DNA from 4 places in the Vreelandella arctica genome. Region 4 is predicted to be linked to each of the others. Evidence: predicted binding sites of a transcription regulator. Region 4 holds the regulator's gene; each other region holds the start of a gene.
The links. Region 4 encodes sigma-54, which starts transcription at its own class of promoters, with help from an activator protein. Its sites were predicted from a motif close to TGGCACNNNNNTTGCTNT; they were not measured.
Positions count from the first base shown of each region.

Region 1 (7,322 bases), on a different contig from region 4:
ACGAAGGCGGTAAGTAGCCCTTCCATCGCCAACAGTGTGTAGCCTTCGCCGCTGGGAATGGCCGCGGTATCGTCTCCGTTGGGATGCCAGCCATCGGGCAGTGCTGTCAGGTTGGGAGCGATCCGCGCGATATCGGCCTTATGGGCAAGACCACTATAATCGTGCACTTTCTGGAGCAGTTCTGTTAGGTCGAGTCGTTGCTTTTGGCTCATGATGCTTGTCTCAGTGCGGGGGCTGAAAGGATCTTAAGCAGCCCAGGCGCCAGCTCAGCGAGAGGTTGGCGTTGACGCCCAGGCACAACAAAGCCGCTAAGAGGAGAGTGGCAAGGGGGGTAGTGGGTAAGGTCGGCCTCCATGACGACATGAGGTCGATCAAGGATTAATTCCTCTCCAATGCTTCGCCAGTGCAACTGTTGAAAAAGAGCCTCATTCTGGGCCTGTACCCGGGCCAAAAAGCGTTGGCAGCCCAATGCATGAGCGCTGGAGACGGCCAGCCGAATCAGCGTGGAGCCTAGGCGGCCTTGGGCGCGGAAGGCTGGGTCAACAGCAAGACGCGAACCATGCCAGAGTCCAGGTTCTGATTCGTGAATACGCACTGTCCCCACCACTTGCTCATACCATCCTCCTGTGCACCCTAAAGCGACGAGTAGGTGGGCTGAGTCATCGATGGCATCTCGGTCGTCCTGATCAAATATTGCCTGCTCATCGCAGAAAACGCGCCGCCGCAATGCCATTGCTTCATCGGTTTCCCAAGGCAGGCTCGCCCACTTGATCCGGTAGTTGGAATAGGCCGAATAGGCGTCGGATGTTGACATCATCGGGCACTCCTCTATTAAGCGTTTCGCGTGCTGTTAGCGCTCGTACTCAGACAACGTTGAACAGGCACCGCAACGCCCGCAGCCCGCTTTGATATCGCTAGAGCGCAACGCTGCGAGCTTGAGACGTCTGCCCAACGGCGCCAGGATCGACTCCATAAAGTCGGCGCTGGGCGGCTTATGGTCTTCTAATGGCGTGCCGTTAATCGGCACGAACGGCACTACAAAGGGATAAACGCCGATTTCGATTAGGTGTTGGCAGGTTTCCAGAATGGCCTCGCGGGTATCCCCGAGCCCGGCAAGAATATAAGTGCTGACTTGCCCGCGGCCAAAGACGTCAACAGCATCGCGAAACGCCTGCATATACTCTTCGATGCCAACCTCGGCCTTGCCTGGCATTAGCGTTTTTCTTAGCGAAGGTGTGACCACTTCGAGATGCATGCCCAGGCTGTCAATGCCAGCTTCCTTCATGCGGGCATACCAAACGGGATCCTTCGGTGGTTCGCACTGCCCTTGCAGCGGAAGATCCACGGCCGCTTTGATGGCTCTGGCACTTTCGCAAAGGACGCTGGCTCCTCGGTCAGACGTGGCTGGCGTTCCGGTAGTCATGACCATATGTTTGACACCGTCGAGCTCGACAGCGGCCTTAGCCACCTCGGCCAGTTGGTCTGGGGACTTATGCGCAATGGTGCGCCCGGCTTGGAGTGATTGACCAATCGAGCAGAATTTGCAGGCTTTGCGCCTGCTCTCATAGCGGATGCATGTTTGCAGTACCGTCGTGGCCAGTACATCGCGGCTATGCAAGGTGGCGATATGCGTGTAGGGGACGCCGTCAGCGGTTTGCAGGTCGTAGAAGTGGGGCGTATCTGCAAAGGTAATATCGGCCATAGGAATCGTGTTTTCAGTCAGCCTATGTCCTTCATCACCTGACACTACGCTAAACGGTGAACGCCATGCCGACTGGGTATAGACGGGCACCATCATAGTGATTCCATCGATGGTTATTGCCTGATGGTCAGAAGGGCCAGCGCCGCCCCGTCGGCTGACATGCTCTTGTGATGCATCCTGCAGGCGTACGCCATGGGTTTGAAGTTCGGTGAACAAGCGTGAGCGATCGGCGAGCTTACTCATCTTCATCTCCTTGGGCATTATGGCCCTGAGCGGAAGTGGCCAGTGGCTGGCAGCAGTGGGCGGGCATATCGTTAATGGCTAAGCTCAACAGTTCAGGGCGCGCATAGTGGCCCACCGAATCCATCATTCGCTTACGCTTGGTAATCAGGGCGAAATCCAGGTCGGCAATAACGATGCCTTCTCCTTTGCTCAGCGGCTCGGCCAAGTGCTTACCTTCTGGCGAGATAATGGCGGTGTTACAGCCATCACGCAGAGCACGTTGTAGCGTGGTGTCGGGGGTAATGGATTCGATTTGGGAGTCGGTTAGCCAGCCGGTGGCGTTAACCACGAAACAGCCCGCTTCAAGGGCGTGATGACGGATGGTTACCTCAATTTGATCCGCAAAGACTGGGCCGACCAGCGAGCCAGGAAACTGGCTGCAGTGGATCTGCTCGTGCTGGGTCATCAGGGCATAACGTGCCAACGGATTGTAGTGCTCCCAGCAGGCCAGGGCGCCAACACGGCCCACGGCGCTATCCACTACCTTCAAGCCCGAGGCATCGCCCTGGCCCCAAATCATGCGTTCGTGGTAGGTCGGCGTGAGCTTTCGGCGTTTCAGCAACAGACGCCCGTCGCTATCAAAGATCAGTTGAGTATTGTAGAGGGTGCCATGATCACGCTCATTAACGCCAAGCACGACGACGATGCTCAGGGTGCGAGCGCGCTCAGCGACAGCATCAGTGATCGGGCCTGGTACCACCACGGCCTGTTCATACAGCCGTAAGTGCTCGGCGCCACAGGCCACGGCGGGGTAGACAAATGAAAAGTACGGATAGTAGGGAACGAAGGTTTCGGGGAACACGATCAGCTCAGCCCCCTTGCTGGCCGCTTCGTCGATTGCATCCAGTACCTTGACCAGCGTGCCGCCAACACTCTCAAGATCGGGAGAAAGCTGAGCGGCAGCGGCCCGCACTATGGTCGTTCCTGTCATGTTTGCTTGTGCCATGACCGCTGCTCCCCTTAGACCGTCCAGGTATCGATGATCAGTGCATCGTCGCGCACGTGAAGCAGCTTGAGGTCAAGCACATCCAGTGGATTGATCGCGCGGATGCCCTCAATGAGTGACGGTTCGCCATGACCATAGAGTGCTTGAAGAGCAAAGCGGCAGGAGTAGACCTTGCCTCCCTCGGCCATAAACTTGGTCAACTGATTGTTGAAATTCATGTGACCGGGAAACGCTTCATCGCCCAGGGTCGGGAAGCCACGCTGGACACCCAAAGTGACGCCAGGGCCATACAGTAAGATGGAGGTTTCAAAGCCTTTACGCAGCAAACGCGTTGCCTGCAGCATATTCACGAAGCCGATCGACCCCTCAAAGGCAACCGTATGAAAAGTTACCAGGGCTTTTTCGCCTGGTTTCGCTTTTACGTCTTCAAAAACCTTCTCTTCGTAGTCGACCAGAAAATCGCCTTTCTTGTTGAGTGGTTGCGTCACTGTAGGCATGTCTAAGCTCCGTTTATTGCGAGTGGGAGAGTCGTTAACCGCCGTGCTTACACAAGCGGTACGATCAATACGGAGCAATCGACGTGCCAATTGATATGATTATTGATCCAATCAATTGTCGATCATGTAGGTCGCTCTAAGCCTAAAAATTGACCAAATTTTTAGGATAAAAAAATAATAAAAGGCTAATGTTTCAAAAAAACTGTGTTTTTCACCTTATTTGTGCACTAAAAGTATGTTTTGCACCATTAAGTACATATGCAATCAATTTTTTATTTGTGCAATCTTTAGTCCATCAGTGATAAGTTTTGGGCGATAAGAAGGGTAGGTAACAATGTTTATTTAACGACGGGGAAGATATGCATACATCTGAGCTGGAACGCTGGCGAAAACGTTTAGACAAGGAGGTCAGCCAGCCAGCTTATCGTCTGGTCGCTGAATTGATTGCTGAAGATATCGGTAGTGGTCGGCTGCAGCCCCGCGAGCGACTGCCCCCGCTGAGAGAACTGGCGGGGGCTTTGAGTATCAATTACACGACGGCGGCGCGTGCCTATAACGAAGCTAAGCTGCGAGGCTTGATTGACTCGCATCCGGGCTCGGGCACTTTTATTAAAGGTAAGGCAGTGTCAGTGAAGCCGAGCAGTGGTTATGAGATGACCATGAACCTAATGATTGAGCCCGCGATACCGACGTTGATTGAACGAGTACGCGATAGCGCTATCTCGGTGTTGGCCCAGCGTGATCTTTACTCACTGCTGCGTTATCAAACCTTTGGTGGCAGCCATCATGACCGTGTGGCTGCGCTCCAATGGCTGGATCGGCGGCTGGACAACACGACACTGGAACAGGTCTTGATATGCCCCGGTATTCACAGCGGCCTGGTTGGGCTACTGATGCAGTTGGTAGCCCCAGGTCAGCTAATTTGTGTCGAAAGCCTGGTCTACCCTGGCCTAAAGGCTATTGCGGCCCAGCTCGGGCTGACCCTGCATTCATTGGAGCGTGACTCCGATGGCCCTCTTGTTCGCTCCTTCGAGGATATCTGTAAGCAGGGTCAAGTGGCCGTTTTGTACATTAATCCCACCATCCAAAACCCCACGACGACGACTATTCCCTTGGGGCGTCGTGAAGCTTTGGCCGATGTTGCCTTGCGCTATAGCATCCCGATTATTGAAGATGATGCTTACACCATGCTCAGCGAAGAGAAGATCGTCCCTATTGCTAACTTGGCCCCTGAGCTCACTTACTATCTGACGGGGACTGCCAAGTGTTTTGGCCCCGGTTTGCGATCAGGATTTCTACACGCCCCCACCAAGCGACAGGCGCAGAGAACCGCTGGGGCGCTTCGAGCCACCTCGGTGATGTCCAGCCCGCTGATTGACGCCCTGGTCACTGAGTGGATAACCGATGGGACGGCAGATGCCATGCTTAAAGCGATCCGTATCGAGGCCATTGCCCGCCTTGAAATAGCCGAGAAGATTCTGGGACGTCAGCGCATCGTGTCTGCCAAAGGTGCTTTCCACCTATGGCTCAAGCTGCCCAAGCACTCTGGCTGGAACCCTTCAGAGCTGGCGGTGCAATTACGTTCACATGGCGTTAGTGCGGTTGCCAGCGCTGCTTTTAGTACCGACAACCATCCCCCTGAAGCTCTGCGCTTGTGCTTCGGTGGTCAACTGACAAGAGAGGACTGGGAGGAAAGGCTGCATTATGTGGCGGATATCATCGACCAGCCTGCCTATCTGTCATCTCTGACGATGTAACCTTGGTCAACTGTCCTCGTGACGGTTTGGTATTGATTAGCCAGACGAATAGTAAAAGCAGTTTAACGCCCATTATCTTCGGCGATAAGTGGCTAGGGGTTCTTATCTCCTTATTTTAATGCACACTGTGGAGCACTACCACGGTTGCGATCCGTCGTCTGATCCGGCTTTTTTGAGGCTTTCTGAGCCTGTACTTGTCAGCTGTGCATAGGCATAGTCCTTAAGTTAGTTTGAACGCTAACAAAGCTATTTATCGCCTAGCTGGTTCGGTTTTGTTTAGGAGGTGCCCGTTAATATGTTGATATATATTGTCTTTTTGATGATCTTTGTGGGCGTGACCGCAGCTCTGTATCAGGTGTATGAAATTCATTACAACATCAACGTCGGCAACGATAAAAAGTTGTCGAAGGCTGATAAAAGCCACTTACAAGCGCTTTCTGACCAAGCCAAAACCGCCACGCAAACCCATGCCCGGCCAGACTTTGATCAAGCGGCAGCCAATGCCTTGAGCCCTAATCTCGATCGGGATATCGCACTGAAGGCTTTTGCTGAAGAGGAAAAAGGCGTCTACGCGATTCCTTTGTTGCGGCGTAAAGCGCGGTTGTGTTTTAACGGCGATAGCAGTGCGAATGTAAACAGCGTAAAAGTGCGTCACTTGCCGTTTTGGAAAACAACGCTGCCGCGTACCAATATACGCGCAGCGTTGATTACACTGGTTATTTTGAACTGTTTCTTGGTTCAGCTACTGGCTGCCATGAGTGTTTATACGCTGGGTTATCCAGTCTCGACACCTTGGCTGGCTTGGTTAAACGACCCCATGGCAGTAATGCTGCTGATTTATGCCTTTATCTTTGCGTCACTGCTTATTACGAAGTTTGATAGATATATGCACGACCTCTATCAACTCGGCAAGCTGTTTAAGAAAAAAGCTGTTTAGCCGTCAGTGCAGCGCGCAATCTCATTAGCCAGTTGTTCCAGCAACGCATCGTAAAGGCCAGCATCCAGCGTCAGACCCACGCCCAAGGGATCCATGACGCCGATATAAGCAGACGTATCGCCAAACACGTTATTGACCATCTTCGGATTGAATTGGGGCTCACTGAAAATGCTGATCGGTGCGGTAAGGCTCTCGTCGGGTCAGGTGACCATTACCTCGCAGCAGCGCATCGGCTGTGTGCCCCTGCGCCCACTCTGCTCATGACGCGGTGGCGCGCACTGAGTGGAATTGGTGATTGAGGGGGAGCTGTTTCTGGCCTACTTGCTCTATACAAAGCGCAAGCGGCAAGGGAGAGCTCTAGATAATGGAGTATTCAACATCAATGGGTCTAAGCTTGCATTTTTAGCGCTTGAAAGGGTAGGTCACCTCTTAAAAGACGCGTCAGAATATAGACAAGCGGGCGTTCTGATGTCCCGTTGGTGCGAAATACTTCCCCTTCGAGGATCGCGCCTTCTTTTAACATTCGGTGCAGCATGTCGAGGTTCCCTCTCGGGACATAGCCCAGTGTGCACCCAGCGCTTTCGATGCGGATAGCATCAGCATCCACAGGGTTCTCAGGTTCGGGGACAAATTGAACGCTGCTGCCTACCTGTAAATCTGTTATCTCAAGCTGTGATTCGTGCCGAAAGCCTGCTATTTCGATTAATACCTCGAAGGCTTCAGGTGGATTGTCGAAAGGGTGAACAAGTTCAAAACCGTCATTGGGTAGCTTGGCGCCACTGTAACCCAGTAAAGCGAAGTCGCTAATGTTGGCATCCTCTGGGATAGCGCGTAGTTCCAGATAACGCCCAAAATCACGACGACTGCGTGGCGGCAAGCGGCGAGTGAAAGCCTCCAGCACCTGATGATTGTGCTCGGCTTGCCTCATAGGAAACGCCGGGTAGCCTCGAAAGCCTAAGCGTTTGGCTTCTGCCAGCTCTGGACTGTCTAGGTCATACACCAGAACCACTTTATCGTCCCGCTTGAACAGTTCACCCACTAGGTGGCGAGAGCGCATTTTGCTCTCGCGTGCCTGCCAATAAAGCAGCAGCCGGTGTGGTTCTACCAAGTGTTCGATTAAGCGGGGCATATCAGTTCTCCAGAGCCTGTAACAGGCGCTCTCTCCTTGTCAGAGTCAAAAACGCTATGAAGTCAGCACGTT
Region 1 covers NZ_JBANSN010000045.1:7,949-15,270, reverse strand. The annotation lists gene V8L70_RS21235 (sll0787 family AIR synthase-like protein) at 1-212, opposite strand, end outside; gene V8L70_RS21230 (MSMEG_0567/Sll0786 family nitrogen starvation N-acetyltransferase) at 209-817, opposite strand; gene V8L70_RS21225 (MSMEG_0568 family radical SAM protein) at 851-1,945, opposite strand; gene V8L70_RS21220 (Nit6803 family nitrilase) at 1,938-2,930, opposite strand; gene V8L70_RS21215 (MSMEG_0572/Sll0783 family nitrogen starvation response protein) at 2,945-3,427, opposite strand; gene V8L70_RS21210 (aminotransferase-like domain-containing protein) at 3,787-5,184, shown strand; gene V8L70_RS21205 (hypothetical protein) at 5,480-6,121, shown strand; gene V8L70_RS21200 (hypothetical protein) at 6,118-6,249, opposite strand; gene V8L70_RS21195 (HIRAN domain-containing protein) at 6,510-7,250, opposite strand; gene V8L70_RS21190 (HipA domain-containing protein) at 7,252-7,322, opposite strand, start outside.
Region 1: the regulator sigma-54 is predicted to act here: its motif matches at 3,499-3,516, upstream of V8L70_RS21215 (MSMEG_0572/Sll0783 family nitrogen starvation response protein).

Region 2 (7,322 bases), on a different contig from region 4:
ACACAGCGCCCTCTGCCATTTCAATATTGACCGCAGCGTGTCCACTTTTTGTGTGCACTCCACTCTTTCGAGATCTTTCAGGTTCAAGATCTCTTAGGCTCAAGCCCTTTCAGGATGGCGGGTCTTGCCGGGTTTGCAGTGCACTCGCCAGCAGCGAAAGGCATGCCTCGGTGGCAAAGCTGCGCTGGCGATGGCGATAAACACAGAGATCAATCCGCGCTGCTTCGAGCTCTAAAGGAGATAAGGGAATGCTGACGAGTTCGCCTAACTGACACTCTCGAGCTACCGCCATCGGCGGCAATACCAGCACGCCTGCGCCGTTAAGGGCGAGTGCTTTTTGGGTTTCCAGTGAAGCAGTTTTGAAGGTGGGAGCCAGCACTATCCCGGCCTGATGAGCGGCGCGCTCCAGCGCTTGGCGAGCGCCATAGGATTCATCAGGTAGGATCAGCCGGTGCTCTGCCAAGGTGTGAAGACTCACCTCAGAAGCCGCGGCCAAAGGATGGCCTGGGGCCATCACTGCATGGTGATGCAACTCGGCACTCGCAAAGGGCACAATGTCATCATGGCGGGGCATAAAGAATGACAGACCAATATCTGCATCGCCTCGGCGCAGTGCCTCCACCATTTGGCTAGCGCTGGCGATGCCGATATCAAAACTCAAATGAGGATAGCGCTGCCCCATCTTGGCTAACGCTGGGGCTAACAGGCCAGCCACAACACCTTCCGCCACCTGCAAACTGACCCGGCCAGTGCGTAAACCTTTAAGGTCGGCAATATGCTCCTGCACCCGCTCAAGATCACGGAGGGTACGCTGAGCTTGGGCGGCTAACAGTTCCCCCGCGGCGGTGAGGCTAATGCCATTGGGGCCGCGTTCGATTAGCGGTGCGCCAAGCTGATGTTCCAATAAATCGATCTGTCGGCTAATCGCCGTGGGGGCGATATGCAGCTGCGCCGCAGCCTGACGTAAAGAACGGCAGCGAGCCACGGTATCGAAGTAGCGCAATGCACGGCCACTGATCATAAGGGCCCTTAAAGCTCCATCTGCCTCAACATTACTGTAATGGTTTCGCCCCTGTATTCAAAGCTTGTTAAGGCCAAGGGTATTCAGGAAGCTCGACTCCTTCACTAGCAAGACGCTGCGTGATACTGCGACGAAGTTCAACAACATCCGCCACTTCCTGGCTCCTTAGGTTATCAACCTCCTCTTCAGTAAAGTAATTAACTTTTTGGTCAGCTTGTCCCCAACGATCTACGAGATAGTTCATGACAGATGCTATGTCATTATTCGGCATACCAGCGCCGACTACTCCAGGAACATGCATTAAATAGAGACGCCCCTCTTCATCTTCAAAAAACCTGTTAATGAACCCAGGAAAAGGTGGAATACCTGCGTGTTCCACCCCCGTTCCATTCTGCCCATGACACCCTGCACAATGCAGTGAGTAATTGACATGAGGTGAACGTCCTGATTTTAAGTTCTGAGCCCCTGTTGGCTGCCATTGCTGAGTTGAATTATGATCTCTGGCTAGTAGCAGCCCAGCGTGGCCCATTGCTATAGCTGAGACCATCAACCAGGGCGCTATTGATTTACTGTTCATTGCCCCCCCCAGCACTACTTCGCTTAGCTCTTAATAAGCCATGATTCATCGGCTCGTTTTGGAGCGCTTCAACATCGCTTTCTGACGTAGTTACTGACAGGCCATTGAGGTCAGAAAGTACATAATCTGCGATATTGACAAGATCTGATGATTCAATGTGCGCCAATGGTGGCATCACTAATCCCTGATACACTTGACCATCAACTTCTAATTTGCCACTCATGCCGTTAGTAACGACGCCAACTAAGTAGTAGAGAGACGCTTGGCTACCTAGAGATTGCCATAGTTCCGGGTTTTTTAGTGGTGGCGCCAACCCTGGGGTTCCTATGGCGCCTACTCCATGGCAACTGCTACAATTTTGCTGAAATAACGATTCTCCCGATGCTAGCCCTTGCGGGCTAGCAACTATAAAAGCGCTTAAAAACAATATATTTAGATATCGTATATCAGGCATCAGCAAGCCCTACTACTACCGAAACCGTACAGTGATAGCCCTTGTTGGTATTTGCCATGCACCAATTGATATCATTGTGGAGACCCATTCTGTAACCTGGGCGCTCACCTTCGCTTCTAAAGCAAAAATTAGCGCTAGGAACGGAAGCACGTCCACAACAATCATTATATGAAACTAAATAGTCTTTATCGTCATTGGGATTCCGACAAGTTCCAACCCAAGCCACCTTAGATGCTTCAGACCCTGGTGGGCAACTCGTTAATGAACCGCCTGATTCAGAACAAAGATTGCCGTCAAGTGCACAGTGCTTCCAATAAGCACAGTCATTCTCATCAGATACCACGTCACTCGCCATAGCGGCTCCGCCAAGTGAGCGGTCAAAAGGTAAAATCGGCATTAACATAGCGCCAGCAAACAGGGTACTCGCCTTCGCTAAGAATGATCGACGACCATGTTGCTGGGCTACATTGCGGACTCCTTTCTCAGAAGTTTTGTCTATAACGTTAAAAATAGTATCTAGTAAATTAGCCATAGCTACATCCCTCGCTGATTAAAGTTGAGCTTCTTTACTCGCTAGATCTTGAATAGATGCATAGCCAGTTTCGAGTGCATTAAAAAGGCTTTCCAACTGCTCCCTAGTATTGACGAGCCCTTTAGCCTTCACGACGCCTTCTTCGTCTAAAATAACAGCAAATGGAAGCCGTGAAACACGATAAGTCACACCAAGCTGCTCTGAAAGTACATAAGAAAAACTGCTTAGTTTCATAGACTCGATAAAGTTATAGTGATTTTTCTCTTCACCATCACTTGCCAAGATAATTGAAAGCCAATTGGACTCTGTCTTATCAATAGATTTAAGTACTGGCAGTAATTTTTTGCAGATTGGGCAAGTGGGGGATAAAAAAAACACCAATGTCTTATTATCCGAAGGGCTACCTATTTGCACTTTCCCTCCAGTTAAACTAGGCAGATTAAAGACAGGTGAAATCTCACCGACTTTTGGTCCACTGTCATTAACCATAGCTCCTACTGGTGCTATGCGCTCGTACAAAATACCAATCTGCCGGGCCAGCACAAAAAAACCAAAACATAAACCCAAAACCATCAGGCTAAGCAATGAAACAGCAAATATTAATAGCGTCATGATGTTATTCTCACATTTCAAGTTTGGCGAAGATTTGATAACAAGCGGTTATTTTCCATTATTTTTCCCAACACGTTGTAAGACAACCAGAGGGCACTGCCAGCAAGCATTGCAACCACAAGCTCTAAATGGCTAGGCTGACTCGTATCGTAAATCGCGGGGAGCAGAGCTAACGCTGCTAATAGTAGGTTGCGTAACACCAAAGTCCACGCTACCGGATGAGCACTACCACCACAACCGCAGTCAATTAACCGATGTCCGCGCAGCAAATTAACACTCATAGCGACAGCATAAACGAGCAACAAAGCGCCAATTCCTAACGCAGCAAAGGTTGCTGTAAAAGGAAAAACAAAGAGCATCACGAGTAGCACTTCTGCGACAATAAGTCCGCGGGCGGCATTCTCTTCAAGGAATCTAGGCAATAGTTGATAGTTAGCAACTAGACCTAGAAACCTGCCGTAGTCCTGGGTTTTATGCCATGCCGATTGTGCGAATAAAAGCGCCAATAACACTAAGGAAGTTAACGCCACAAGCTCTGAGATGTTCATAGGCACTTACTTCCCTGCAATTGCATAAACAGTCCAGTCGCCGACGCTTTCCAAGCTGTGAGTCTCTTTAAGTTCAAATCCGGCGTTTGTATTAACATCAAAACGTGTAAGCGTACTTTCTTCATCCAAACCAAACAGTGTAGGCACCTCATTGCCGGTGACTGAAATAGATGACAGTTCATGAACAGGCGTCCGACTTAATACTTCCCCGCTACTCATATCTACAGCCCACACTTCCTCGGCAGCGTTTTTATGGCTACCCTCATAAGCGCCTGAGTGCATGGTAACGAATAACACATCGTTAGCTTCATTATAAGCAGAAACATCCACTCCACCAGGTGCCCAATCACCTTCGATATTGCCTGTTATAGAGAACTTATTAACTAAAGTCGGCGCATCGCCTACATCCGAAACTTCGTATACATTGCCAAAAAATGACACAAACAGTAATTCATTACCAGCGCGCTCACCTCCTATAAAAACAGGATCGGAGTGAGCATCAAATACAGCTTCGCTATATTCTGGAGATCCAAACTTATTATCACTTTCTTGAGAAAATGTTTGGAATCGTCCATCACCACATGCGGTGGTAAATTTCACAGAATCAATTCCAGGATAAATCCCGAAGCATCCTGGAGTGGGAATTTCTTCTATAAACTCTCCCGACTGTAAATCAACTACTGAAACAGAAGTCGCCGGAGTGGCATTTTGGATAAAGGCATAATTATCATCATAAGAAAGAGCAAGCATGGCGCTTGAGGGAGCAACTTGAACGGCTTTTTCTGGAATGACTATTTCGCGCTGTAAGCTCAGCGTATCAACATCGAACTCTTGTAGCACTACTTCGGTTGGTCCGTAGGTGATTCTCTGAGCATAAGAAGACATACTATAAAAACTCTTGGAATCTTTACTAGTTGCCATTTGCCCAACAATGCCAAAACTCAGATTACCTTTTAAAGTTAGGTCTTCTTGAGAAATAATGTTAACACGACTTGCTCCACTCCAGAGTTGATCCAAAACAAACACATTTGGCCCTGGCTCAATACGCTCCATAACGGTTAGTTTTTCAGGAACAAAATCTTCACTGGCTTGGACAGAGTTGATTAGCGTTACACTACCTAAAGTGATCAGAGTTAATTTTGACCAATACATTAACGACCTCCTGAGATTTTTTTGAGCAACTTTAGCTTTCGCTAAGAAAAAGCATAAATCATGCCAGAAAAAAATCACCAACAAGCCAAGAAGAGAAATAATTATTAAATTTCAACACTTTAGATTAAAATATATCAATCTGAATTTAAGAATATTACTCTATCACTCTTAAAAATATTCAACACATGCACTGAAATGGCTCCTTGTAAGCCTAGTAGGCTCACTTTAATGACCATAAATTTCGCCACGCACTACATACCTATTCATCGTCGCCTTACTCCGCTTTGCAGTTGCTGATAACCACTACTGCGCAGGCAAAACAAAAATCGGCGACAAAAACCGAAGCCGTACTCGATTTGATTGGCCGCCGGGAGCATGGTGTTTTCGCGTGAGCGAGCTTCTCTATAGCTAGACCAACTGCCTCAACATCACCGTGACAGTTTCGCCCCGGTACTCAAGGCTTTCTACATCCTGCCAACCCAGCCGTCGATAAAGCGCCTGTTGATCAGGGGTATAGAGATAGAAACGCTTAAAGCCATGCGCAGCTGCTTCGGCTTCTACCCGGCGTACCAACGCAGAGGCAATACCCTGCCCCCGCCATTCGGGCACGACGAATACGGAGGCCAGCCAGGGGGTAAATTCGCGACGAATACTCATATCATCGACAATGAGGCTAGCGGTCCCTACAGGGTTGTTCCCTTGCATCGCCATAAAGATGGAAGGCACACCGCCCTGTCCACAATTTGCCTGAGTACGTTCAATGGCTTGCTTTAGTGTGATCCCAGGATGCAAATGGCCCCAGGCTTCATATGTCCAGCCCGCGACTACTTCAGCGTTAGGATCGTCGGCTCTTAGCCGCTGGAGAATGATATCGCATTGCATAAGTAGCGCCTGTCTTATTTAGCACAAGCAAATACAGTAGCGATATATGGGTAGGCTGGCTAGCGCCGATACCTCCTGCACACGCCGCTAGCCAGAGATCTCACCGCCATGCGCTGTAAAAAAAACTGCAACCAGATAGGGCTAATCTCACCTTGCAAGCCCTGTTCGCTTAAGGGCTGGGCAGCAGCACGTTCAATTCATCAGGCGGTCACAGGCTTTAAGTGCTTAGCCAGTTCATCATCCAACTCATTGGCCCGCTTGGCTGCTGGCCTACTTTCCATGCGCTCAATGTACTGCTTGAACACCTCGTTGGGCGGGATGTTCTTCTGCATCGTTTCCCACCAGAGGTAACTGCTAACCAAGATATCTGCGGCAGTAAACTGATCGCCGCAGATATAAGCATTTTCACTGAGTGCTTTTTCAAGCGTATTGATACTGTCTTCCACTTGGCCACAGCCGACAGCCTGTGCGTTACTGCTGTCGATTTTCCAATCATAAGTCATGGCGCTGGTGGCCATTTCGAACGGGCCCGCCATAAAAAACAGCCAGCGATAGTAAACGCCACGTTCGGGAGATTGTGGGGGCGGTGACAGCTTTTTATCTGGAAACTGATCTGCCAGGTACGCGCAGATAGCCGCTACTTCCGTCACCACAGTGTTGCCATGTTTGATGGCAGGCACCTTCCCCATGGGGTTGATGGCCAAGTAGTCCTCGGCTTTCATCTCTGAGCCATACTCCATCGCTTTTACCGAGTAGGCTATGCCTACCTCTTCCAGCATCCAGCGCACCACGCGCCCGCGAGACATAGGGTGAGTGTAAAACGTTAGCTCTGACATATTAGGCTCCTTTTTCAGTCTATTTTTCGATGACATTAGGTACTGCCAAGTCAGATTAGTGTGTTAATAGGTGATAATCCGTCCTAAATAAAAGCCACAATGCATTTTTCTGCAGGACTTTAACGATGGCTTCAGGAGGGAGGCGCTAATGGCAGGCCCCACAACACGCGTACTTGCGGTGCTTGAGTTGCTTCAGGCTAATGGCCAGATGGGCGGCGCAGAGTTGGCCGAACGCCTGGACGTGGATCGACGCACTATACGGCGTTACATTACGGCACTGGAAGATATAGGTGTGCCGATAGTGACCGAACAGGGGCGCTACGGTGGCTATCGACTGGTGGCTGGCTTCAAGCTGCCACCGATGATGTTTACCGACGAAGAGACGTTCGCCGTTTCTCTAGGCTTAGTGGCCGCCAGCCAGCTGGGTCTGACGAACGCAGCGCCTGCCATTGCCAGCGTGCAAGCAAAGCTCGAGCGAGTGATGCCTGCGAATTTACAAAGACGGGTGCGCGGTATCAGTGAGACCACTCAGGTGATCTTACCCCGGCGTGAACCCAGCCGTGATGACCGTGCACTTGAGACTCTGACGAAAGCTACTGAAGCCATGCGAACCGTCGGGCTGATTTACCACTCTCCGCAGCACGATCAGATTGATCGTCGGATCGACCCCTACGGACTGGTTTTCCAACAGGGCCGGTGGTATGCCGT
Region 2 covers NZ_JBANSN010000001.1:200,729-208,050, reverse strand. The annotation lists gene V8L70_RS00930 (LysR family transcriptional regulator) at 110-1,021, opposite strand; gene V8L70_RS00925 (c-type cytochrome) at 1,089-1,598, opposite strand; gene V8L70_RS00920 (c-type cytochrome) at 1,588-2,052, opposite strand; gene V8L70_RS00915 (methylamine dehydrogenase light chain) at 2,045-2,584, opposite strand; gene mauD (methylamine dehydrogenase accessory protein MauD) at 2,603-3,196, opposite strand; gene V8L70_RS00905 (MauE/DoxX family redox-associated membrane protein) at 3,214-3,744, opposite strand; gene V8L70_RS00900 (amine dehydrogenase large subunit) at 3,751-4,896, opposite strand; gene V8L70_RS00895 (GNAT family N-acetyltransferase) at 5,305-5,778, opposite strand; gene V8L70_RS00890 (glutathione S-transferase family protein) at 5,979-6,614, opposite strand; gene V8L70_RS00885 (helix-turn-helix transcriptional regulator) at 6,763-7,322, shown strand, end outside.
Region 2: the regulator sigma-54 is predicted to act here: its motif matches at 4,945-4,962, upstream of V8L70_RS00900 (amine dehydrogenase large subunit).

Region 3 (7,322 bases), on a different contig from region 4:
GGTTTAAGAACGAAGGTATTACCAGTGGCAATCGCCAGTGGAAACATAAAGCACGGCAGCATAATCGGGAAGTTAAAGGCAGTAATACCGGCGCCCACACCAAGCGGCTGGTGCATAGTGTAAACGTCCACCTCGTTAGCGGCATTTTCCGCCAGCTCACCCAACTGCAGCGAGGTAATCGAACAGGCATGCTCCACCACTTCCAAGCCCCGGCCAACTTCCCCTTCCGCATCGGGAAGCGTTTTGCCGTGCTCTTCGGTGATCAGCGCCGCCAACTCTGCGGTATTGTCGCGAATCAGTGCCTGAAGCTTGAGCATAATGCGCATGCGTTTACCCAGCGGTACTTTTCGCCACTCCTTAAACGCCTCTTTAGCGCTGCTGATAGCGCGTTCCACTTCGTCAGTGGTACAGAACGGTACCCGCGCTACCACCTCTTGCGTGGCGGGGTTAACCACATCGCGCCACTCCTGGCTTTGCGACTGCACGGGCTGGCCATCGATATACATGGGAATTTCGCGAACAGACATAGCGTTGCTCCTATTATTAATTGTGATTGTTATGGCTGTGGTTGTTATAAAAATGCGGTATTAAAAAGTGCTTCGCGGTAAGGCAAGAGTACAGGGTATAGCAGCAAGTTGACGTTAACGTCAACCAAGTATCGCATGAGTCAACAAAATCTGCGGCAGGATATCAATTAGCCTTTCCAATGTGTCACAGGGCTGGCTATGCTTCGGCCTATCAGTGTGCCGCAGCCTCGCGGATCGCACATGGCGAACGCTCGTGTTTAAACACAGGGAATTATTTATGCAGGCTTTCAACTGCCGCTGTGGCAATCCGCTTTTCTATGAAAACACCCACTGCCTTAGCTGTCAGTCAGAGGTCGGCTGGTGTCCTGCCTGTAGCAATATCGTGGCCATTGAGCCCTTGGAGAACGGCGGCTATCGCTGTACCCACCCAGGGTGCGATACAGCGCTAATGAAGTGCCACAACTATGCTGTTGAGAACGTGTGCAATCGTATGGTGGTAATGGAACACGGCCAAGCGGATACGCTATGCGACTGCTGCCGTTATAACGCCATGATCCCCGATCTCACTATTGATGGTAACCGCGAGCGTTGGGCAGCACTTGAGGCGGCCAAACGGCGTCTGTTTCATACCCTTGATTTACTGAAACTACCCCATGGCACCCAAGAGGATGCTATTGCAGTGCCGTTGAGTTTCTCTTTTATGGCTGATGCCCTGCCTGACCAAGGACTATGGCGCTCTACCGCCAACCAGGAGAAAGTGTATACCGGCCATGCGGCAGGTCATATCACCATTAACGTTAAAGAGGCCGACGACGTTGAGCGCGAGCGTTTACGGGTCGATATGAACGAGTCCCACCGCACCTTGATTGGCCACTTCCGCCATGAAATCGGCCACTACTACTGGGACGTATTGGTTAAGGATCGCGATGAAGAAACGTGTCGTGCAGTATTTGGCAACCACCACCGGCCAAGCTATGCCGAAGCGTTAGAGCGCTACTACCAACAGGGCGCTCCCAGCGACTGGCCTGAGCATTTTATCTCTGCCTACGCCACCATGCACCCCTGGGAAGACTTCGCCGAAACCTTCGCGTATTACTTGGATATGGTGGCCGTGCTGGATACCGCACTGCACATGGGCATTACCCATGTCGAATATGACGGTAGCCTGGACAGCATGTTGATGGCTTTTCATCAGGTCGGCTTGGCGGTGAACGAGCTCAACCGGGATATGGGTCTGCTCGACCTGTCACCGACGGTGCTCGCCCCCGCCGTGCGCGATAAGCTGGCGTACCTGCATCAACTGATCCAGGCCGCCAGCCCTGTGGAGCGTTAGTCCTTCAATCGTTGTCGTTGTCCCCTGCGTGGCTTTGGCTTTGCGTTTGACTCTGCGTTTGTGCCACTCGGGGGACAGTGTCGTCATTCACAAAGTAGGTCGCACTCAGCGTATCGTGAATGGCGGCAAAGCCAATTTGCAGCTCGTCGATAAAGGCATGCAGCTTGCTCGGCGAATGGGCAAGCGCTTGGATATCGGCATCGACTACGTCCGCGCGAACCAGCGAAACCGTCGCCGCGGGGCGGTCTTGGCGGGGAAGCAAGGTAAGCTCATGGCCTAGTGTTTCGAGGCTGCAGGCAATCGAACGTGGCAGGTTGGGGTCTTGGAGCAAAAAACGCAGCACATCCGGCCCCCGCACTCGTAAACGCACCTGCTGACGGTACATTTGATACGCAGTGAGTGATTTAAGCACACTCATCCACTGCAGGTTTTCAAACGGCAGTAGCTCCTCAGGGTTTTGCGGCAGCAAGCTGGCAGAGCGCACGTCCACAATGCGCGTCGTCATATCCGCCCGCTCCAACTGGCGCCCTAATTCAATAAACGTACGCGCCGGGCCATGACTCAAGGTGCCCTCAATGAGCCCCGTTAACGCTTGGCAACCACGAATCACGCTTTTGAGAAAGCTATCGCGGCGGCGCGGGCTAACGCCATGTTCAGCATGGTCGACGACGCTCAGATAGAGCTGATTAACCTCCTCCCAAATCTCCCGAGGCACCACATCCCGGGTGGTTCTGAGGTTCTCGCGAGCACTGGCGAGGGCGGAGATAATCGAAATATCATTCTCGGTATCGGCACATAAAAAATGTACGACATTGCGCTCATCGAAGTCTGTATGGCGTGCGGTGAAGGCTTCCAGGCTGCCGGTCATTTCGATAAGTGGGGCCCAACCTAACGGCAAGCGTCCCGGCAAATCCAGCATAAGGTGGCTGTTAACGCTCAATAGGCGCGCGGTATCTTCCGCTCGTTCAATATAACGCGCCATCCAGTAAAGATTTTCAGCAACGCGTGACAGCATGGCGTTAGGCTCCTTTCACCGCGGCCGCTGCCGCCTTATCGTCGGTTTCTACAATCCAGGTATCTTTACTGCCGCCGCCTTGTGAAGAGTTCACCACCAGCGATCCTTCTATCAAAGCCACCCGCGTCAAACCACCGGTCGTGACATGAATTTCAGGCCCTGAGAGTATGAAAGGGCGTAAATCCACATGGCGCGGCTGCGGCAACCCATTCGCTAGCGTAGGCGTAGTAGAAAGCGCCAGGGTGGGCTGGGCCATATAATTGCGTGGATTTGCCTTGATCAACTGCGCAAACTCATCGCGGGTCTCTTTGGTTGAGCGCGGGCCAATCAACATGCCGTAGCCGCCCGACTCATTGGCGGGCTTGACTACCAATTCATCCAGGTGGTCGAGCACATAGCGGCGGTCGTCTTCAAACATGCACAGGTAGCTCGGCACGTTGGGCAACAGCGGCTCTTGATCGAGGTAATAACGAATCAGCGCAGGGACGAAAGCGTAAACCACCTTGTCATCCGCCACCCCAGCGCCCGGCGCGTTGGCCAGCGCGACTTTACCCGCCCGCCAAGCGCGCATCAGGCCCGCAACACCCAGCATAGATTCAGGATTAAACGCTTCCGGGTCTAGAAACTCATCATCAACACGGCGGTAAATAACATCCACGCGGCGCATGCCCTCGACGGTGCGCATATACACCACATCATCGTCATCCACTAACAGGTCACTTCCCTGCACCAGCTCTACGCCCATTTGCTGGGCAAGATAGGCGTGCTCGAAGTAGGCAGAGTTATAAATCCCTGGGGTCAGCACCACAATTTGCGGGTCATCGCCGGGGCGCGGCGACATCGACGCTAGCATGTCGTAAAGCTGCGCTACGTAATCATCAACCGGCAAAATCTTGCCCGAAGCGAATAACTCCGGCAGCACTCGCTTAGTGACATTACGATTTTCAAGCATGTAAGAGACGCCGGAAGGAATGCGTAAGTTATCTTCCAACACATAGAGCGTGCCGTCGCCATCGCGCACTAGGTCTGACCCGCAAACATGCGCCCACACGCCGTGAGGGGGATTAATACCCACACACTGAGGGCGAAAATTAACCGACTGCGCCAATACCTCAGCGGGTAACACTTTGTCCTTGATCACCTTTTGGTCGTGGTAGAGATCATCAATAAATAAGTTTAGCGCCTGCACGCGCTGCTTGAGCCCCGCCTCGGTTTTACGCCACTCATTGGCGGGAATAATGCGCGGCACAATATCAAACGGCCAGGCACGGTCGATCATTGCCCCTTCTGAATAAACGGTGAAAGTAATTCCCATGGTACGGATAGCGATCTCCGCCGCCGTTTTCCGCTCTGCTAACTCTTCTGCGCTAAACCTTGCCAACATGTTGCACAATTCACCCGCTGACTCGCGTGGCTGACCGGGCGCGGCCATCAGCTCATCGTAAAAATCACGACACGCATAGTTATTCCAATTCACTTGGCTCATGGGCGCTCTCCTGGCGCTGGGGTGGAAGCGGCAACTTCCTCAATGCTCAGTGTAGGCCTGCCGCGTGCAAAACAATCAAACAATTGAGAGCAAAATACGTACCATCTTTTGCGATATTTCAACGTTCGCTTACTTAAACACTACTCAAACATTACTTGGCAGAACTTCAGCGCCCAACAAAACCTTTTATGCTTCTTTTGGTGCGTCTAGTTGGCTTCAAGTTGGTGCATAACGCCATTTCCACTTTAGTTAAACGTCTTACTTAAGATAGCGGCTGCAAAAAAGTAAAAGTGGAACGATACTTGCGAAACGTTCGGTTATTCCCTAACCCAGCCGACTATCCGGTTGATAACGGTTCTCTTGAGGGTGGCCCATGACCATTCGCGTTGCCTTGCATCATCGTACGACTTACCACTTTGACCGCCCGGTACGTCTATCACCCCATGTTATTCGGCTGCGTCCGGCGCCCCACTGTCGCACGCATATTGAGGCGTACTCACTCAAGCTCTCCGGTGATGACCACTTTTTAAATTGGCAACAGGATCCGTTTGGCAACTTCAATGCCCGCGTGGTGTTCCCCGAACCGCGTAAAGAATTAACCATTGCGGTCGAACTCATCGCCCCGATGACGGTGATTAACCCGTTCGATTTCTTCTTGGACGACATTGCGCAAACGATTCCCTTTGCCTACCCCGAAGCGCTGCGCCAGGAACTAAGCCCCTATCTGGAAATAACGGAATCCGGGCCGCGGTTGATGGAGTGGCTCAAGGCTGTTCCCCGCGAGCCCACCACCACCGTCGATTTCCTGGTCGCGCTGAATCAACGCCTGCAGGATGATATTGGTTATCTGGTACGCATGGAGCCCGGCGTACAGAGCTGCGAAGAGACCTTAACGTTCGCCAGCGGCTCCTGCCGAGACAGCGCCTGGCTGTTGGTGCAAATTTTCCGCCACCTGGGCCTCGCCGCACGCTTTGTCTCCGGCTACCTCATTCAGCTCAAGTCCGATGTTAAAGCGCTGGATGGCCCCAGCGGGAGCGAAGTAGATTTCACCGACCTACACGCCTGGACCGAAGTATTCCTCCCCGGCGCAGGCTGGGTGGGGCTCGACCCCACCTCGGGACTGTTCGCTGGCGAAGGCCATATTCCCCTCGCCGCCACCCCGACGACCGGCAGTGCGGCCGCGATTACCGGGTTTTCGGATAAGTGTGAAGTCACTTTCGATGTCACCATGGAAGTGGAGCGTATCCACGAAGACCCACGGGTCACCAAGCCCTATAGCGATGAGCAGTGGCAGCGTATCTGCGCGCTGGGTGACGAGGTAGATGCCGAACTGCTCCACCAGGACGTACGCCTGACCATGGGCGGCGAACCCACCTTTGTCTCGGTCGACGATATGGAGAGCCCACAGTGGAATACCGAAGCCCTGGGCGAGCACAAACGCGAACGCGCTGAGGCACTGCTAACCCGGCTCCAGGCCGCTTACGCCCCCGGCAGCGCTATTCAGCAACAGCAAGGCAAGTGGTACCCCGGGGAACCACTGCCCCGCTGGGCGCTCGCCTGTTACTGGCGTAAAGATGGCGTACCACTATGGCGTGATCCCCAGTGGCTGGCCTGCCTAGACGGCGCACCGGAGCTCCATGTAGATGATGCAATGGCCCAGCGCTTTACCAAAGCGCTAAGCGAACGCCTGGGTGTGGCCGAACGCTACTGGATTCCGGCGTTCGAGGATGCCTACTACTATCTATGGAAAGAGCAGTCGCTACCGGTGAACGTTGACCCACGCGAAGCCAATCTCAAAGATGACGCCGAACGTCACCGTTTAGCCCGCTTATTAGAACAAGGCTTAGACGAAGTGGTTGGCTATGCCCTACCGCTGCGCCACTCGCTTAGCCAGGCCCACCGCTGGGAGAGCGGACGCTGGCCGCTCAAGCGTGAACACCTGTTCCTGGTGCCCGGCGACTCCCCCATGGGCTTGCGTTTACCGCTTTCGGCGCTGCCTTGGGCTGCCCCAGAAGAGCAGCCTCAACCGGAATCGCTGTTCGCGCCTCGCCCAGAGCTGGGCGACATTCACGGCGAAGTTGCTCGCCGCAACGCCGAACAACACCACCTCAGCGATGCCGAACGCTTGGGTCGAACCAGCCACCCGAGCCCATCACACCCAGAGGGCGAATCGGTTCAGCAGCAGCCACGGGCGGAAATCGACACGGAAAGTGGTGTTATTCACACCAGCCTATGTGTGGAACCCCGGGATGGCCGCTTGCATATTTTTCTGCCGCCGCTAACCAGCTTGGAGCACTACCTCGACCTACTCAGCACCGTTGAGGAGTGCGCCAAGGAGCTCGCCTGCCCGGTGATGGTAGAGGGTTATTCACCGCCTCGGGATCCGCGACTGGAAAACTTTATGATCACCCCCGACCCGGGCGTGATCGAAGTGAATATTATGCCCGCCGCCAGTTGGCAAACCCTGGTCGCGCAAACCGAACGGCTGTATGCCGAGGCACGTGAAACCCGTTTGGGCACCGAAAAATTTATGCTTGATGGCCGCCACACCGGCACCGGCGGCGGCAACCATGTCACCCTTGGCGGGATTACCCCTGAGGATTCACCTTTTTTACGCCGCCCAGACTTGCTTGCCAGCCTAGTCACCTACTGGCAGCACCACCCTAGCCTCTCTTACCTGTTTTCAGGCCTGTTTATTGGCCCCACTAGCCAAGCCCCGCGGGTAGATGAAGCGCGCCACGAGGCACTTTACGAGTTGGAAATCGCCCTACAGCAAATGCCTGAAGGCGAAGTAGTGCAGCCCTGGCTGGTGGATCGCTTGCTGCGCCACCTACTGACTGACTTAACCGGCAACACCCACCGCGCCGAGTTCTGTATCGACAAGCTCTACTCGCCGGATAGCGATAGCGGGCGGCTAGGATTACTGGAACTACGCGGCTTTGAGATGCCACCCCATGCCCG
Region 3 covers NZ_JBANSN010000001.1:225,373-232,694, reverse strand. The annotation lists gene V8L70_RS01015 (CoA-acylating methylmalonate-semialdehyde dehydrogenase) at 1-527, opposite strand, end outside; gene V8L70_RS01010 (zinc-binding metallopeptidase family protein) at 805-1,860, shown strand; gene V8L70_RS01005 (alpha-E domain-containing protein) at 1,865-2,875, opposite strand; gene V8L70_RS01000 (circularly permuted type 2 ATP-grasp protein) at 2,880-4,361, opposite strand; gene V8L70_RS00995 (transglutaminase family protein) at 4,735-7,322, shown strand, end outside.
Region 3: the regulator sigma-54 is predicted to act here: its motif matches at 4,448-4,465, upstream of V8L70_RS01000 (circularly permuted type 2 ATP-grasp protein).

Region 4 (7,322 bases):
TGATTCGCCGAAGACACTCTCTTGAAAGGCACTCTCTTGAAAGATATTTGGTTGAGAGTCATTCGGTTGAAAAAGGAGGCCATATGGCACAAGCATTTGATGCATCTGCTCAGCAGTCGTTACTGACCGCGCGGGCCGAAGAGGCGCTAGCGCTGGCGAAGCGATTGGGCGCGGATGCCGCAGAGGTAGGCGCAAGTGTGGATCAAGGCATAGGCGTCAGCGTTCGCCAGGGTGAAGTTGAAACGGTTGAGCTTTCGCGCGATCAAGGTATCGCCGTTACGCTTTACGTGGGCCAACGTAAGGGCAGCGCTTCTTCTACAGACGCCAGCAGCGCCTCGATTCAGGCAGCGGTGGAGAAAGCGCTAGCGATCGCTCGCTATACCGGTGAAGACCCGGCGGCAGGGTTGGCCGATGGCTCACTGATGGCGACCGAGCTGCCGGACTTAAAAGTGCATTATCCCTGGGCGCTCACCACCGACCAAGCGATTGAATTGGCACTTGCCTGCGAGCAGGCGGGGCGTGATGTGGAAGGCATCTCTCAATCGGACGGCGCGTCACTCTCAAGCGGTGAAGGCGTGCGCGTTTACGCCAATAGCCACGGCTTTTTAGGCACTCAAAAAGGCAGCAGCCATTCGCTGTCGTGCATGCTGATCGCCCAAGATACAAGCGGTATGCAGCGCGACTACGACTATACCTCTGCCCGTGATCCACAAGCGTTACGTGACCCTGCCGAGGTGGGCCGTGAAGCGGCTGCCCGCACATTGCGTCGGCTGGGTGCCAAACGTCCGCCCACGGGTACCTTTCCGGTCCTGTTTGATCCGTCGTTAGCCGGTGGTTTGATTGGTCACTTACTCGGCGGTATCGCCGGCGGGGCGTTATACCGCCAAGCCTCGTTTCTGTGTGATCGGCTCGGTACGCCGCTGTTTCCCGATTGGTTCAGCCTTGAAGAGCGGCCAATGGAAGTCGGTGCCACGGCGAGCTCGCCATTTGATGGAGAAGGGGTACAGACACGCAATAACCGCTTTATCAACCAGGGCTCTATTGCCAGCTATATGCTCTCTTCTTACAGTGCTCGGCGGCTGAGTATGCAAACCACGGGTAATGCCGGTGGGGCGCGTAATGTACGCCTAATGGCGCCGTTGCAATCCCGTGATAGCTTGCTGCAGGAGATGGGGCAGGGAATTTGGGTGACAGAACTGATGGGTCAGGGCGTCAATGGCGTGACCGGTGACTACTCCCGCGGGGCGGCGGGCTTTTGGGTGGAGAACGGTGAAGTGCAGTACCCGGTCGAAGAGTTCACCATTGCCGGTAACCTGGAGCGGATGTTCGCCGGGTTAGTGGGGATTGGCGATGACACCGATACCCGTGGCAGTGTTCACACGGGCAGTTGGTTAATTGACGCCATGACGGTGGCCGGTGACTAATCCTCAGCAACTTAAACTTTAGCAACCAGAACCGATTACTGATCTTCTTCAAAGCGGGCATCGAACAGCGCTTGAATCGCATCAAGCGCCTGTTCAGCGTCATCGCCTTCGGCGTTGATGATGAGCTCGGTACCGCAGGGTGCCGCCAGCATCAGCAACGACATAATATTGGCGGCGTCGGCGACCTGTTGCTGTTTATAAACCCTTATTTTAGCCGTATAGCGCTGGCCGCATTTGACCAGTTTTGTCGCCGCGCGGGCGTGGAGTCCGCGTTGATTGGTAAGTGTAAGTATTCTTTCTGGCACCCTGGTTCCTTTTTGCCGAGTGGTGTCATTAATGGGTAGAAGCGCTTAGGAAGTCTCTTGCCGCTCGTCAGTATGATGTGGGTTATCCAAGGCGGCATCAGGCTGCTCACTTAGCGTGTACTGCAAGCCTAGCTCCCGATGGCGCAGCTGAACTTCACCCATTCCAGGCGCCAGCCGTTTAGCCAACTGCTCAACCATATAGACCGAGCGGTGTTGTCCCCCCGTGCAGCCAATGGCAATGGTCATGTAGCTGCGCTGGCTATTTTGGTAGGCGGGCAGCCAGCGCTCAAGCCATGCCTGTATATCGTTGCTCATGGCATCGACAATCGGATAGCTGGTTAAGAAAGCGACGATGTTAGCGTCGCGGCCAGTGAATTGGCGCAGCGTTGGATCCCAGTAAGGGTTGGGCAAACAGCGAACGTCGAATACTAAATCGGCATCTAGTGGTACACCACGTTTATAACCGAATGACTCAAGCGTTAGCGTCAGTTTATCCGGCCGCTGATGTGCCACCTGGTCGGTAATGCGTCGGCGTAAGTCGTGTACCGACAACCGCGATGTGTCGATCACTAGGTCGGCTAGATCGCGAATATCCTCTAGCGTCTCCTCTTCTTTGTTGATCGCCTCTTCCAGGGTCATCTCGCTATCTCGGGTCAGCGGATGGCGTCGCCGGGTAGCGGAGTAACGTTCAAGCAGGATGCGGGCATCGGTGGTCAGGTAAATAACTTGAAAATCAATCTTACGCTGGCACAGTTCCTCTAATAACGTGGGCAGACGTTCCAGTGCGCCAGGTAAGTTACGCGCATCAATACTGACCGCCAAATGAGCGCGGTCGCCCTGATCGCGTAATTGATCCACCAACGACCCGAGCAGCATGGCGGGCAGGTTATCAATGGCGTAGTAGCCAAGATCCTCCAGCGCTTGTAAGGCGATAGATTTACCTGACCCGGAGCGGCCGCTAATGATCACCAGTTGCATAGAGTCTCGCTTTGCTTAGATCAAGCTGCATTGGGGGTGGTGGGCGAAGCATCAACTTAGCGTGTAAAATACCATTAGTTGGCTTTCACAACTTAAATTGGCGTTAACGACTTAGGACGTTGAATGCTCACGCATTTTGGCGGTAATAAGCTCAAGCAGCTCGCGCTGACTGCCTGCCTTGCGCAGCTGGTGGCGAGTATCCGCATCATTCATGATGGTCGCTACCTGGCCGAGTAGGGATAGGTGCGTGTCGTCTGCCTCTTCGGGTACAAGTAGGACAAACACCAGATCAACTGGGTCGCCATCAATGGCGTCGAAATCAATCGCTTCTGACAGTTTTAAAAAACCAGCGATAGGCGCCGAACAGTGCGGGCTGCGTGCGTGTGGGATAGCCACGCCATTGCCGATACCGGTGCTGCCTAAGCGTTCTCGACCGATTAACCGGCTAAACACTTCTTGGCTGTCCAGGCTGGGCGTATTTTGTGCGATAAAGGTGCTGAAAAATTCCAGCACCCTTTTTTTGCTGCCCCCGGGCACGTCGAACAGAACGCGTTCCGGGGGGAGTATGGTTTCCAACGTCATTGAATTAACGCACACCTGCGCCTTGGGCGCGGGCTTGTGCTTTTTCCTTATGTTTAACGAGTTGTCGATCGATTTTATCCGCTAGGGCGTCGATAGCGGCGTACATATCACTGTCGAGGGCTTCCGCATGTAAATCAGCACCTGCGGCGTGCAGTGTGCAGGCGGCCTGTTGGCGCTCTTTCTCCACTGATAAGGTGACTTGCACCGTGGTTATGTTGTCGTAATGGCGCTCTACACGTTCAAGCTTTTCGTTGACATAGTCACGCAAGGCGTCAGTCAGATCTACGTGATGACCAGTGATATTTACTTGCATTGACGTACTCCTTATCCATCGGACTGTACTTCGATTGTAACCCTTTTTGCCGCGTTGCAAAGCCCTTGTCGAGAGTTTCCCTTAATCGTTGACGAGTGCTAGCGAAGACGACGTCGTTCGCTGGACGAGAGGATGCCCATGGCTTCACGATATTTAGCCACTGTACGACGCGCTACTTGAATGCCGCCTTCATCCAGTAGCGTGACTAAGCGGCTGTCAGAAAGCGGTTTGCCCGGCGGTTCTTCCTGAATAAGTTTTTTGAGCCTGGCGCGAATAGCGGTGCTGGAGTGGCTGTCGCCATCTTGGCCGCTCACTTGGCTTGAGAAAAAGTATTTAAGTTCAAACACACCACGGGGCGTATGGATATATTTTTGCGTGGTGACCCGTGAAATCGTTGATTCGTGCATCTCCACGGCTTCTGCTATGTCAGCCAATATCAGCGGTTTCATGGCTTCTTCGCCGTGCTCTAAAAAGCCAATTTGCCGGGTGATAATTTCGCGACCCACGCGCAGCAGCGTATCGTTACGGCTGGAGAGGCTTTTGATTAGCCAGCGCGCTTCTTGGAGGTGCTCTTTAAGAAACTGGTTGTCCTGGCTTTTGTCCGCACGCTTTATCAAACTGGCATAATCGGGCTGAATGCGCAGCCGCGGCAAGGCTTCTGGGTTGAGCTCTAGGTGCCAGCCTTCGTGGTTATGGCGAACTACCAGGTCGGGCGTCACATAGCTGTCGGCGGTGTCACCGTAGGCGCTACCGGGGCGTGGGTCGAGGCTGCGTATCAGTTGAATGACATCGGTCAACTGCTCGTCGTCGAGCCCTAAGCGGCGCTTGAGTAGGCGTATGTCGTCTTTACCCAGCGCTTCAAGAAACTGGCGCACTAAGCGGCGAGCGGGGACGAGTAGCGGTGTGTCGTCCGGGAGGGCTGCGAGTTGCAGCATCAAACATTCGCGCAGATCGCGAGCAAAGATGCCGGTCGGTTCAAACTGCTGGAGTTTGAGCAGAATCGTTTCTACTTCGCGCTGGCTAAGCCCGTCAATTCCCTGGGCGCGTAGGCCTTCACGAATATCATTGAGCGGTTGGGTCAAGTAGCCGTTGGCATCCAGTGCGTCGATTAAGCTCTCTGCAACGAGCTGTTCACGAACACTGAAATCCGTCATGGCAAGCTGCCAAAGCAGGTGACCATGAAGGCTTTGTCCGGCGGCTTGGCGCTCAAAATCTGGGCCTTCACTGCTGTTGCCGCCCAGGCTGTTTGAATCTTGATAGGTATCTGACCAGTCGCTATCTACCGACAGTTCAGTGGGTATGCTCTCTGACCACTCCTCCTCTTTAGGCTCGCTGACAGCCTGTTCGCTGAATTCATCCTCTTGCTCAAGCATGGGATTGGCATCCAAGGCCTGCTGAATTTCTTGCCTCAGATCCAGCGTAGAGAGTTGTAATAGGGCAATCGCCTGCTGCAGCTGAGGAGTCATGGTCAGCTGTGTGCCAATACGCAGTTGTAGAGAAGCTTTCATGACCATCTGAGAACCACGCGTTAATCGGAAAGCTTCACCCTAGTGCGAGAGAGTATCGGTTGCAAGTGCAATAAACATGCCATTGGTAGTAAAGTTGTTGCAGAGCGCTATTTACAGAACCAAAAAATAGGTTTATGGGCAGGCAGTGATTGTAGGCGCCGCTGATCAGTTTAGAGGCGAAAATCAGCACCCAGATATACGTCTCTGACCTTCTGATTATCGAGAATGGCACTGGGTGAACCGCTGGCAATGATTTGCCCATCCCCAACGATATAGGCGATGTCGCAAATATCCAGGGTTTCACGTACGTTGTGGTCGGTAATCAGTACGCCAATATGGCGCTGCTTCAGCGCGCGAATGATGGTTTTGATCTCACCTACCGAGATGGGATCAACGCCTGCAAAAGGCTCATCGAGCAAAATAAAGGCGGGCTCAGTGGCTAGCGAGCGGGCTATTTCTACACGCCGACGCTCGCCACCCGAAAGGCTCATCCCCAGGTTGTCGCGAATATGGGTAATGTGGAAGTCTTCGAGTAGCGCTTCAAGGCGCTGTTCGCGGTCGCTACGGTTAAGCTCTTTACGGGTCTCGAGTATCGCCATAATATTATCGGCAACCGAGAGCTTGCGAAAAATAGACGCCTCTTGAGGTAGGTAGCCAATCCCTGCCGCTGCACGTTCGTGCATGGGGGCGCGGGTTAAATCCACATCGTCGATACCCACTTTGCCCGCGTCGGATTTGACTAGCCCGACAATCATATAGAACGAGGTGGTTTTACCCGCGCCGTTGGGGCCCAGTAGGCCGACAATGCTGCCTTGGCAGATCTCCAAATTGATGTCTTTAACCACTCGGCGGCGTTTGTAGCTTTTAGCCAAATGGTGGGCATAGAGGGTTTTGATCGGCGCGGTGTCAGCAGTTGCCACAGCTTTGCTCCCTATTGTTCAGGCTGAAGGGTCATACGTATGCGCTGGGGCTCGCTGCCGTCAACGTCAGAGCGTGCTTGAATCACTTCACGGTCAATAAAATACTCAAGGCGCCCGCCGGTGAACGTGTCTTCTAGCTGGATCAGCTCGGCTTGGTCAATCAGCTCTACGCGGCGCTCAGCGACGTGATAAATAATCCGTCGAGCCCAGCCTTCAGTGGGACCATCTTGGCCCTCCACTTGATGACGCAGGTAGGCGCGTTCACCGGTGGATGTCGCTTTCGATAGTTCGCCAGCCTCGTTGCGTTCGATCTCAACACGCTCGCCTCGCAACTGCATTTCGCCTTGGCGAATATCTACATCCCCGGTGTAAACGGCGGTGCCGGCCCGCTGGTCGAGATCTAAACGGTCAGCTTCCACTTCTACAGGGGCTTGTTGTGACGTTTGGGCCAGTGCCGATAACGGCATCGTGAGGGCAAAAAGAGTGGTGGAGAAAAGGGCTGTATAAATAATGGCTTTCATGGCGGCTCCTCTTAAGGTTGCGTGGCCGGGGGGTGTGTGCCGCGCACATTATCATTTAGGCGGACCTGGCTGGTGTTAAGCCACGCGTCCATACGTGAAGCGCTCATTTGCTGGGGCGGTTGCTGCAGTAATACCGGTGTTTCACTCCAAGCATGTTGATTAAGGCCATCATAATGCAATAGCTCGGTATCAAGCTGCCAGCCTTCATCCGGCGCGATCAGTCTAGCCGAGCCCGACATCAACAGTGCCTGGGTGGCCGTGTTGAGCGTGCCTACATCGGCGCTAGCCAGCCACTGACGGTTTTCACTATCATACAGTACCGCTTGAGGCTCTTCCGTCCAGGTTTCGCTTCGCTGCGGCGTATGGATAAGTCGCGGCGTTTTTAGCGACTGCAAAACGTTGCCGTTATCGCCGAACAGGGTGATCTCAGCATTTTCCAGTACGTGGCCTGGCTCTTGAGCCTGTGCGTCGGGGTCGATGCTGATGTCTTGAGGCCCGCGGGGGTCAAGCCATACCAATAGAGCCCCTAAGGCAATCACCAGTCCGGCTAGCCAGATGCGTACTTTAAAGCGTTTAACCATTTAATTGCGGCCGTGCAGGTAGGTGTCGAGCACCGCGCTCCAGTGCCCTTGAGCTTCAAGCAGCGTATCGCAGATTTCGCGCACGGCACCGTGGCCACCCAGGCGTTCGGTGGTCCAGTCGGCGTGGGTGTGCATATAATCCGGTGCGTTGGGTACGGTAATGCCGACGCCACAACGCTTAATAGCCGCA
Region 4 covers NZ_JBANSN010000008.1:178,746-186,067, reverse strand. The annotation lists gene pmbA (metalloprotease PmbA) at 84-1,424, shown strand; gene V8L70_RS09970 (HPr family phosphocarrier protein) at 1,460-1,729, opposite strand; gene rapZ (RNase adapter RapZ) at 1,775-2,707, opposite strand; gene V8L70_RS09960 (PTS sugar transporter subunit IIA) at 2,819-3,289, opposite strand; gene hpf (ribosome hibernation-promoting factor, HPF/YfiA family) at 3,294-3,602, opposite strand; gene V8L70_RS09950 (RNA polymerase factor sigma-54) at 3,701-5,116, opposite strand; gene lptB (LPS export ABC transporter ATP-binding protein) at 5,281-6,030, opposite strand; gene lptA (lipopolysaccharide transport periplasmic protein LptA) at 6,042-6,551, opposite strand; gene lptC (LPS export ABC transporter periplasmic protein LptC) at 6,563-7,132, opposite strand; gene V8L70_RS09930 (KdsC family phosphatase) at 7,133-7,322, opposite strand, start outside.